Regions from separate parts of the Endobacterium panacihumi genome, predicted to be linked through region 1. Evidence: riboswitches for the same ligand, from Rfam matches in the RefSeq annotation. Region 1 holds a riboswitch; the other holds the start of a gene.
What was found. A riboswitch is a leader RNA that binds a small molecule or an ion and turns the genes downstream of it on or off. The one in region 1 is predicted to bind cobalamin.
Positions count from the first base shown of each region.

Region 2: another riboswitch for cobalamin. It lies ahead of ACRQ1B_RS11970 (CbtB domain-containing protein); the one in region 1 lies ahead of ACRQ1B_RS18860 (ABC transporter substrate-binding protein).

Region 1 covers NZ_JBOZRA010000004.1:148,774-152,947, forward strand. The annotation lists gene ACRQ1B_RS18850 (ABC transporter ATP-binding protein) at 1-428, opposite strand, end outside; gene ACRQ1B_RS18855 (FecCD family ABC transporter permease) at 425-1,432, opposite strand; partial or broken gene ACRQ1B_RS18860 (ABC transporter substrate-binding protein) at 1,464-2,414, opposite strand; cobalamin riboswitch at 2,663-2,898, opposite strand; gene ACRQ1B_RS18865 (GntR family transcriptional regulator) at 2,984-3,874, opposite strand; gene ACRQ1B_RS18870 (mannitol dehydrogenase family protein) at 4,103-4,174, shown strand, end outside.
Region 2 covers NZ_JBOZRA010000002.1:9,592-13,765, forward strand. The annotation lists gene ACRQ1B_RS11955 (GNAT family N-acetyltransferase) at 1-403, shown strand, start outside; gene ACRQ1B_RS11960 (hypothetical protein) at 430-846, shown strand; gene ACRQ1B_RS11965 (CbtA family protein) at 830-1,594, opposite strand; gene ACRQ1B_RS11970 (CbtB domain-containing protein) at 1,608-1,796, opposite strand; cobalamin riboswitch at 1,822-2,031, opposite strand; gene ACRQ1B_RS11975 (c-type cytochrome) at 2,110-2,982, opposite strand; gene ACRQ1B_RS11980 (c-type cytochrome) at 3,085-3,525, opposite strand; gene ACRQ1B_RS11985 (LysE family translocator) at 3,702-4,174, opposite strand, start outside.

The sequences.
Region 1 (4,174 bases):
TCTCCCCCGGAAAGATGATGCCAAAAGCGCTCTGCCTTATCGATCATATCGACGTTTTCAAGCGCCGCGTTGACGATCGCGTCATCCTCCAGGGACCATCCGGATAGCGGCCCAAGATACGGCGTTCGGCCCAGTTCGACGGCTTGACGCGCCGTAATTCTTTCGGTGGTTTCCGCCTGTTGCTCCACAAACGCAAGCTTTTGAGCAATGTGGCGGCTGCCGATGGATTTTATCGCCGCATCACCCAGCCTCACATGTCCGGAAAGCGGTTTGCGAATGCCGGCCAGCATCGAGAGCAACGTGCTTTTGCCGGAACCGTTGGGGCCGATAATGCCGAGAAACTCACCCGGCGCGACGTCGAAGGAAACGTCACGCACGATTTCCAGACTGCCGGCGGACCAGCTGAGATTTCGGGCAGAAAGCTTCATGGTCGCGTCCTCTTCTGCCCGAGAATGAAGGCAAATGCCGGGGCACCGAACAGAGCCGTGATCACACCGATTGGCAGCACCTGCCCGGAAACGATGGTGCGCGAAAGGATATCGGCGACGATCATGAAAACGGCCCCGACCAATGCCGTTACCGGCAGCAGACGCCCATGTCGAACACCGACGATGAGCCGTGCCGCATGAGGGATGACGAGGCCGATAAAGCCGATCGAGCCGACCAGCGAGACCATCGCGGCCGTCATCGCGGCGGCTGTACAGATCAGGACGACCTGAACGCGGCGCACGCGGATGCCGAGCGAGGCGGCCGCCTGATTGCCGAAGGCGAAGGCGTCGAGTGCGCGGACATGCCAGAGACAAATGAGAAGACCGATGATCGTGACCGGCAGCGCCAGACCGACATCCGGCCAGCGCACACCTGACAGATTGCCGAGCAGCCAGAACATGATGCCGCGCGCCTGCTCGGCCGTCGCCGACTTGGTCACGACGAAGGAGGTCAGCGCATTGAACATCTGCGAGCCTGCAACGCCGGCAAGGATGATAGCATTGCTGCCGCTGCCGGCGCGCATGGCCAGCAGGCTGACGAGCAGGAAAGCGGCAAGCGCGCCCGCGAGCGCACCCATTGGCATGGTCAGCATTCCCGCGCCAAAACCCAGAAGCGCTACGGCAACTGCACCGGTGGAGGCACCGGCGGAAATGCCGAGAATGTAGGGATCCGCCAGCGGATTGCGCAGCAGCGACTGCAGCACGGCACCGGCGATTGCCAGCGAGGCGCCGCAACAGGCAGCAACGACAGCGCGACTGAGGCGATAGGCCCAGACGATGCCCTCGTCGAGTGGTTCCAGCGGGTAGCCGGCGCCGAAAACGCGGTTGGCGACCGTTTTCAACACGACATCAAATGGAATGGAGGTTTCGCCAATCGCCGCCCCGGCGACTAGCGCAACGGCAAGGATGACGAGCGCCGCAAGTGCGACGCCCGTTCTACTCATTTTTGACGTTATATGTTCCACCGCTATCAGCTTATTTGGCAAGGCCCGAGGCGGCGATGGCATCAGCCAGCTTTTCCAGTCCCTCGACGGTGCGGATGGTCGGGTTCATAGCCTGCGCATCCATTTCGAAGACATGGCCTTCTTTCACGGCAGGCATCAGGCTGGCGACGGGATCTTCCTTGAGGAACTTGTGCTTGACGGCGACATCATCGGCCGGGAACCGGCGGCGATCCATCTTGCCGGCAACGATCATCGTCGGGTTGGCCTTGGCGATGGTTTCCCAGCCGACGGTCGGCCATTCCTCATCGCTCTCGATCACATTCTTGATACCGAGCGCCGACATGATGTAGCCCGGCGCGCCGTGGCGACCAGCGACATAAGGATCGATATCGAGTTCGGCACTGGAGAACCAGAAGACGGCCGAGAGCTTGCCATCCGCCGAAGCGATCTTTGTACGCGCGGCTTCTTCGCGCTTCTTGAGATCGGCGACAACTTCTTCGCCACGATCCTGAACGTTGTAGATCTTCGCCAGATCACGGATTTCCTGATAGATCAGCTCCATAGAAAACACGCCGGTGCGTACGCCATCACCACCACCGGAATTGTCCTTGCCGACGCAATCGGCCGGCGAGGTATAGACCGGCACGCCGAGTTCGGCGAACTGGGCAGGCGTGCCCACCACACCTTCCGGACCGATCTGCCACTGGAACTGGGTCGTCACCAGATCCGGCTTCTTGCCGATCACCGCTTCGAAACTCGGATCGTTGTCGGCCAGGCGCTCGACCTTGGCGTTCGTTTCCTCAAACCCCTTCAGCACCGGACTGACCCAGAGCGCCGTGCCAACCACCCTGTCCGACAGGCCAAGCAGATAAAGCACTTCGGTGACGCTCTGGCCAACCGACACCGTGCGCGACGGTGCCTGTTTGAAGGTCAGTTCAAGACCGCAATTCTTGATGGTCAAAGGGTACTGGGTTTCGGCAGCCTGTACCGGGGTCGAAAATGGAAGGATCGCGACGGCCGAAGCCAGCAAACCTGCGCAGACCGACAGGCGTGAAAAATGAAACATGGTCTCTCCTGGAAATGTGTGATCGATGGAGGGCGACAGCGCGTATCAGAACGCTTGCCGGCGGACAGTCGACATCGACGAAAAAGGGATAAAGACCATGGAGTGCGCACAAGCGCATGGAAGCGTCATAACGTGATCCTCTTCCGGGCATCCCCGCCCGTAACGATAGTTCTGTCCTGACGGCAGGTCTCCTGGCTCACGAACATGCCGTCCACCTGCCTTCCCATGCCGATCACGACACAGTGGCCAGATACCCTTCGGGCATCTCGAGGATGGACGGTGATCCGCTTACAGTTGCGGGGGCAGCCACGGCATTGAGATCTGATAAATCGGATCCGCACCGTGTTCCCTTTTAATTCCATTGCTTTCGGCGCTGGAAACCGTCGCCGCTGAGTTAGCTGGCAGATGTGCCCGCCGTCAATGGCAATAGTGTATGTTATGTAATATCATTACGTGTCAAGATAAAATATGCTGCCTGTTTTGCATCAGGCAAGGTCGATGGACGTCAGCATGGTCGATCGCGCGGTGTGCAGGTGCAGGCGGCATGCCTCGCGCGCCCTTGCGGGATCACCGCTTTTCAAACCGTCGATATAGGCCAGATGCTCGTGCAGCGCGCGATGATTGCGGGCCACTTCATCTCTTTTGTTCCACTGGTAATGATAGTGAAAAATCACCGACATTACGCCCTGGATATTGCCGAGAAACCGGTTCGGCACGGCACTATCCACCAGCTTGTGGAACCGATGATCAAGGTCGGAAAAATCGCGGCCGCGATTATTGAAATCGGCAAGGATTGCATGATGCTCTTCCTCGATCAGCGACAATTCGCCCCAAAGCAGATCATCTTTCGGGAGAGCGACAAAACGATCGACGGCCCGAAACTCGATCAACTCGCGCATATCAAAAAGCTCGCCGACAAAATCCACAGTCAGGCCCAGCGTGCGCCAGCGCCCGTTGCTCTGGCGCTCCAGAAGACCGAAATGGCTGAATTTATTGAGGCAGTCACGAATGGCTGACGTGGACACGCCGAACTGGCGGGCAAGATCCAAACCGTTGATGACTTGTCCGGGGCTGCAATCGGGACCGACCAACCATGCCATGAACTTGCGCTCGACCATATCGGCCAGCGGTTCCATATCGGCATCGGCGAGATAGTCACTACGCTTCGGCAGACGCAATTGCTGCTTGGCGCGACCTTCAACCGCGACGATGCCGCGCATGGACAACGCCGCCAACACGGCGCGCACCGTCGTGCGGCTGATACCGAGTGTCGCAGCCATGGCCGGCTCGGAAGGCAGCGGCGCACCGGCCTGCGCATCGGCCAGCATGTCGAGGGCCTGATTATAGCTGCGCTTGAAAAGAGCATTGGTTTTCATGACCGGGAGAGCGCCTTGAAATGACACTTGGCAGAAGCTGTTTTTTATGAATGCTCTTTTTATATAAAAAACAAATTGCCTGCAAGGCAATTGTCTTTTATCCCAAAAGAACAGTTTTAATGCATGTTACGGGAGAGGGAGCATGCGACGCGAATTGCATTTCTGTCGGCCTGCTGCGCCTCGACCGATCCTTGTTTCAAACAGTTATCAGATCAGGGCGGAGCGTCCATGACGGGCATCATTTTACAGTTCGGCACCAGCCGTTTTCTCCAGGCGCATGCGGATTTCTTTCTGCATGAG
Region 2 (4,174 bases), on a different contig from region 1:
CGAAATGATCACGGCGCTCGCCACCCATCACAATGATGCTTCCGCCATCACCCCGGAAATCCTCGAGCGCGATCTGTTTGGCCCGGTGCCGTGGATCACCGCTCTGGTGGCAGACGGCGGCGAAGGCCTGATCGGCTACGCCATTCTGGTGCCGTTGTACCGCGCTCAGGAGGGCAAGCGCGGCATGGATCTGCACCATCTCTTCGTGCGCGAAGGCCATCGCGGCCACGGCATCGGCCACCATCTGGTCACCCGCGCCCGCGACCTCGCCCGCAATGCCGGCTGCGATTATCTTTCGGTCGGCGCCGCGACCGGCAATTTCGCCGCCCACCGATTTTACGAGCACATGGATTTCAAACCGCGGCCGGTAACAGGCATGCGATATACGCAGGCGCTGGCGTAAGAACTGCGGAAACCGGCGATCTCTCCTTGGCTGGGATCGCCGGACTGTTGCAATTACTACGACGACCTTCGTCTTCCGATTCAGTCTTTTCCAGTCAATACTCGACAACGACCACCCCCACCCGCTCCGCGATCTGGCACCAGATCGCCAAGCGCCCGGCGAATATCGCGGCTATTGAGATTGAGACTACGTCCTTTCGGAATCCCTTGCCGCTCAATCTTCGCCCACGCTGCAGCCCGAAACGCGGCAGCATTGCTTTCATGGTATGCAAGACAATCGGCCCCGACAGGATCGGAACCGATCAGAATGCGAAAGGCACGGCGATGCACGAAGCAGGCCGCGCCATGGTCGCGGTCATCGGAGAAAACGGCAAAACTCAGCGCATCGAGATCGTCACGCCAGACTGCCGTGTTCCTTTCCATCACTTCACGCGGAAGGACTGAGACGCTTCAGGAATGTGCCACTCAGCGCACCCAAAAGTGCCCAGAAAACAAAGCTTGTGACGGTTGCCACGACGATGAAGCGACGCTCCAGTTCGAGCGGCGCCAACGGCTCCACGCCGGTCGGCGGCAATGGCGCGCCCACCACATGCGGTGCCGCGATGAGGACGACCGCCAGCACCGCAGCCCATGGCTCACGCCGCAAGACCAGCAGGCCGATACCGGCAGCCGTCGCGATGGCCGTGGCAATCCACCATGTCTGACGGGCGGCAAGTTCTGCAGCCGGGCTGCCTGGCAATTCCGGCGGCAGCCCCACCATCGGCGCCAGCATCACCGAGGCAAAACCCGCCACGCCGAAAAACAGCCCGGTGCGCCAGCCCTGTGAGACGTTCGCCATGGACAGCAAGGCCGTCAGCACAAGCGAATAGCCGATCGCGGTCAGCACATTGGCGCCGAGCGTATAGGCGGTGCGCTCGAAACCGTCGGCGGGTGCCCACCCCTCACCGTGATCGTGACCGGCGGCATCATGCCCGTCACCTTCCGCCGCGGTTGCGGCATGATCGTGGGCGGGCGTGCCGGACGCATGCGTATGTGCGTCAGGCGCCGCGCTTTCCGGCACGGCCGGCCCTGCATTCTCATAGGTTTCGGCCTTGAGGATCAGCGGCTCGGTGCCGACCATCTGCATCAGCGTGATGGCAATACCTGTTATGATCCCCACCGGGACGGCGGAGAAGACAATAGCTCTGAACATATGGTGGCTCCCCTCAGTGGCAGGGGAAAGCGTTGGCATGACGGACGTCATGCGCAGCATTGTGAACGACTTCGAGATGGGAAAAACCCACGAAACCGATCACGAAAAGCCCGAGGCAACCGGCCATGGCGGATTGCACCAGGTTGGATGTTCTGGAAGAGACGGCCGGTTTGGCCGCGGTATCAGTGGTCTGTTTTTGCATGATGGAACCCCTCGTTGCACATGCGTTGCTCACATTTGCAATGGCAGGTCTCCTGGCTCGCAGGTCGTTGTCACGAAACTGGCCTTCCCGGTTTCCCAGTGGCCGTCATCGTCCGGACTCGCCGCTCACAGTTGCGGGGGCAGCCGCGAATGAGGAAATCTCCCTGTCGCGTTCCCTTTTCATCCCCCTGCATTCACTTGAGAAAACAGGAGGAACCATTGCGAGGCAAGTTGTGCGCCCGGCATTTGCGGGTGTCAAGGTGCGGTTGCACCGGCACGGCTGCACACCGAGGAAGCATTTTCAGAGGACGGGATTATTTCCCCGGCACTGCTTTCAAGTAGGCAGCGATGGCTTCAAGGTCGCTCTTGGGCAGATGCGCAATGTTTTTCTGCACTTCCACCATCGATCCGCCAACACTGTCGAAATCGGGTGTGAAACCGGTTTCGAGGTAGTTGACGATGTCGTCCTCGCTCCAGGCGCTGATCCCTTCCGAGGTCGAGGTAATGCCGGGCACGCGGCCATCGCCTTCCGGATTGAGGCCACCCGCCAGCCAGGCGCCGGACTCGAAACCGCCCAGCGCATTGCGCGGCGTATGGCATTCGCCGCAATGACCAGGACCTTCGACCAGATACTGGCCGCGCTTGACCTGTTCGGACGCATTTGCGAGCGCTACCCGCGGACCGTCATCGAAATAGAGAAACTTCCAGCCACCGACGGCAAGCCGGATATTGAAGGGAAACGGCAGGTCGTGGCCCGGCGCCACATTGGAACTGGCCGGCAAGGACTTCAGGTACGCGAAAAGGTCATTGACGTCTTTTGGCGAAAGCCGCGCATAGGACCCATACGGAAACGACGGATACAGATGCTCGCCACTCGGGCCAACACCACGCGTCATCGCATTGCCGAATTGTGCGATTGTCCAGCCACCGATCCCGGCCTGACTGTCGGAGGAAATGTTAGGAATATGGAATGTGCCGAAATCGCTCGGCAAAGCCCGACCGCCCGACATGATCTTCAGCGCATCGCCTTCAGCACCCGGCGCAGCATGGCACCCGGCACAGCCGCCCGCCCAGAACAGCTGTTCGCCATTGGCCAGATCAGGACTGCCGAGATTGGCCCAGTGGCTCTCCGGCTGCGGATCGGGTGCCGTCAGCGAATAAGCACCGCCGAGACCTGCCGCCCCCATAACAACCACTGCCGCCACGATTTTCGTGAAGGTCGATGCCATGTCATTCTCCTGCCGCAAGGCGTCACGGCAGCCGGGTCAGTACCCGGCTGCCGATCGCAATCAACGCTTCAGACGGTAGGTCTGGTGGCACTGGCCGCATTCGGCGCCCAGCGTCTGCATGGCATTCATGACGCCGGCGACATCGGTCGGTGCTGCCGCCAGAACAGCATCGGCATCCGCGGCCAGCTTCAGCGACTTGGCACGGAAGTCGGACGGATTTTCCCAGATCTTTGGCGAGGCTTCGGTATCATGGCCGGTTTCGCTGCCGACCGGGAACTGGTCGGGAAATGCCTTGGCCGACGTGCTGATCGTCGTCAGTGCGGTCTTCACGGCTTCCGCGTCGAACGGCTTCTGTTCCTTGGCGATAGCGGCAAGTGCGCCCATGGCACCACCGATCGCCTTCATGCCGGCCTGACGTTCGACCTGCGGTTCGGCAGCAAAAGCCGAACCGAAGCCAAGACAGAGTGCCACGGCCGTGGCGGCCAGAGTCTTGATATACATTAAAATCTCCCGGTTTGATCGGCCCGCATCACACGCAGCCGAAAGATCTGCGCTGGGAGAATGACAAGGCCAAACGACGGAAAGAAGTCACGTTTCCGTCAGGCTACCAGAGATGCTGCGATTATCCGTTGACACTGCGTTCACCAGATAAATACGGCAAAACCACTCAAGTTAGCTCATACGCCGCCCTTCACGCCTTCCCAAAGGGTCACCACCGACACGACAACCAGCAGCAGGCCGGCGCCCCGGCCAATCCAGATGGTTGCTGAGGCATTGCCGACGACCGCGGCGCGGGCACGCCCGGCAGCGACCGCAAGGCTGCCGTAAATCGCCAACTGGGTTGCTGCCGTCATCACCGCCATGATGGCGGCCTGCGGTGCCAGAGGACCGAAATCGGGACGTAGAAACTGCGGATAGATGGCCAGCATGAAAAGATAGTCCTTTGGATTCATCAGGCAGGTGACCGCCCCGCGCCGAAATGCTTCCCAATGAGAACGGCTGTCTGCCGGACCGACATGATCAACGATGATCGCGCTGCGCATCAACGTGACGCCGATCCACGCCATGTAAAGCGCGCCGATGATCAGCAGTGGTTTGAACAGGACCGGCATGAAACTCGCCAGAAGGCCGACCCCCAGCGCGCCATAAA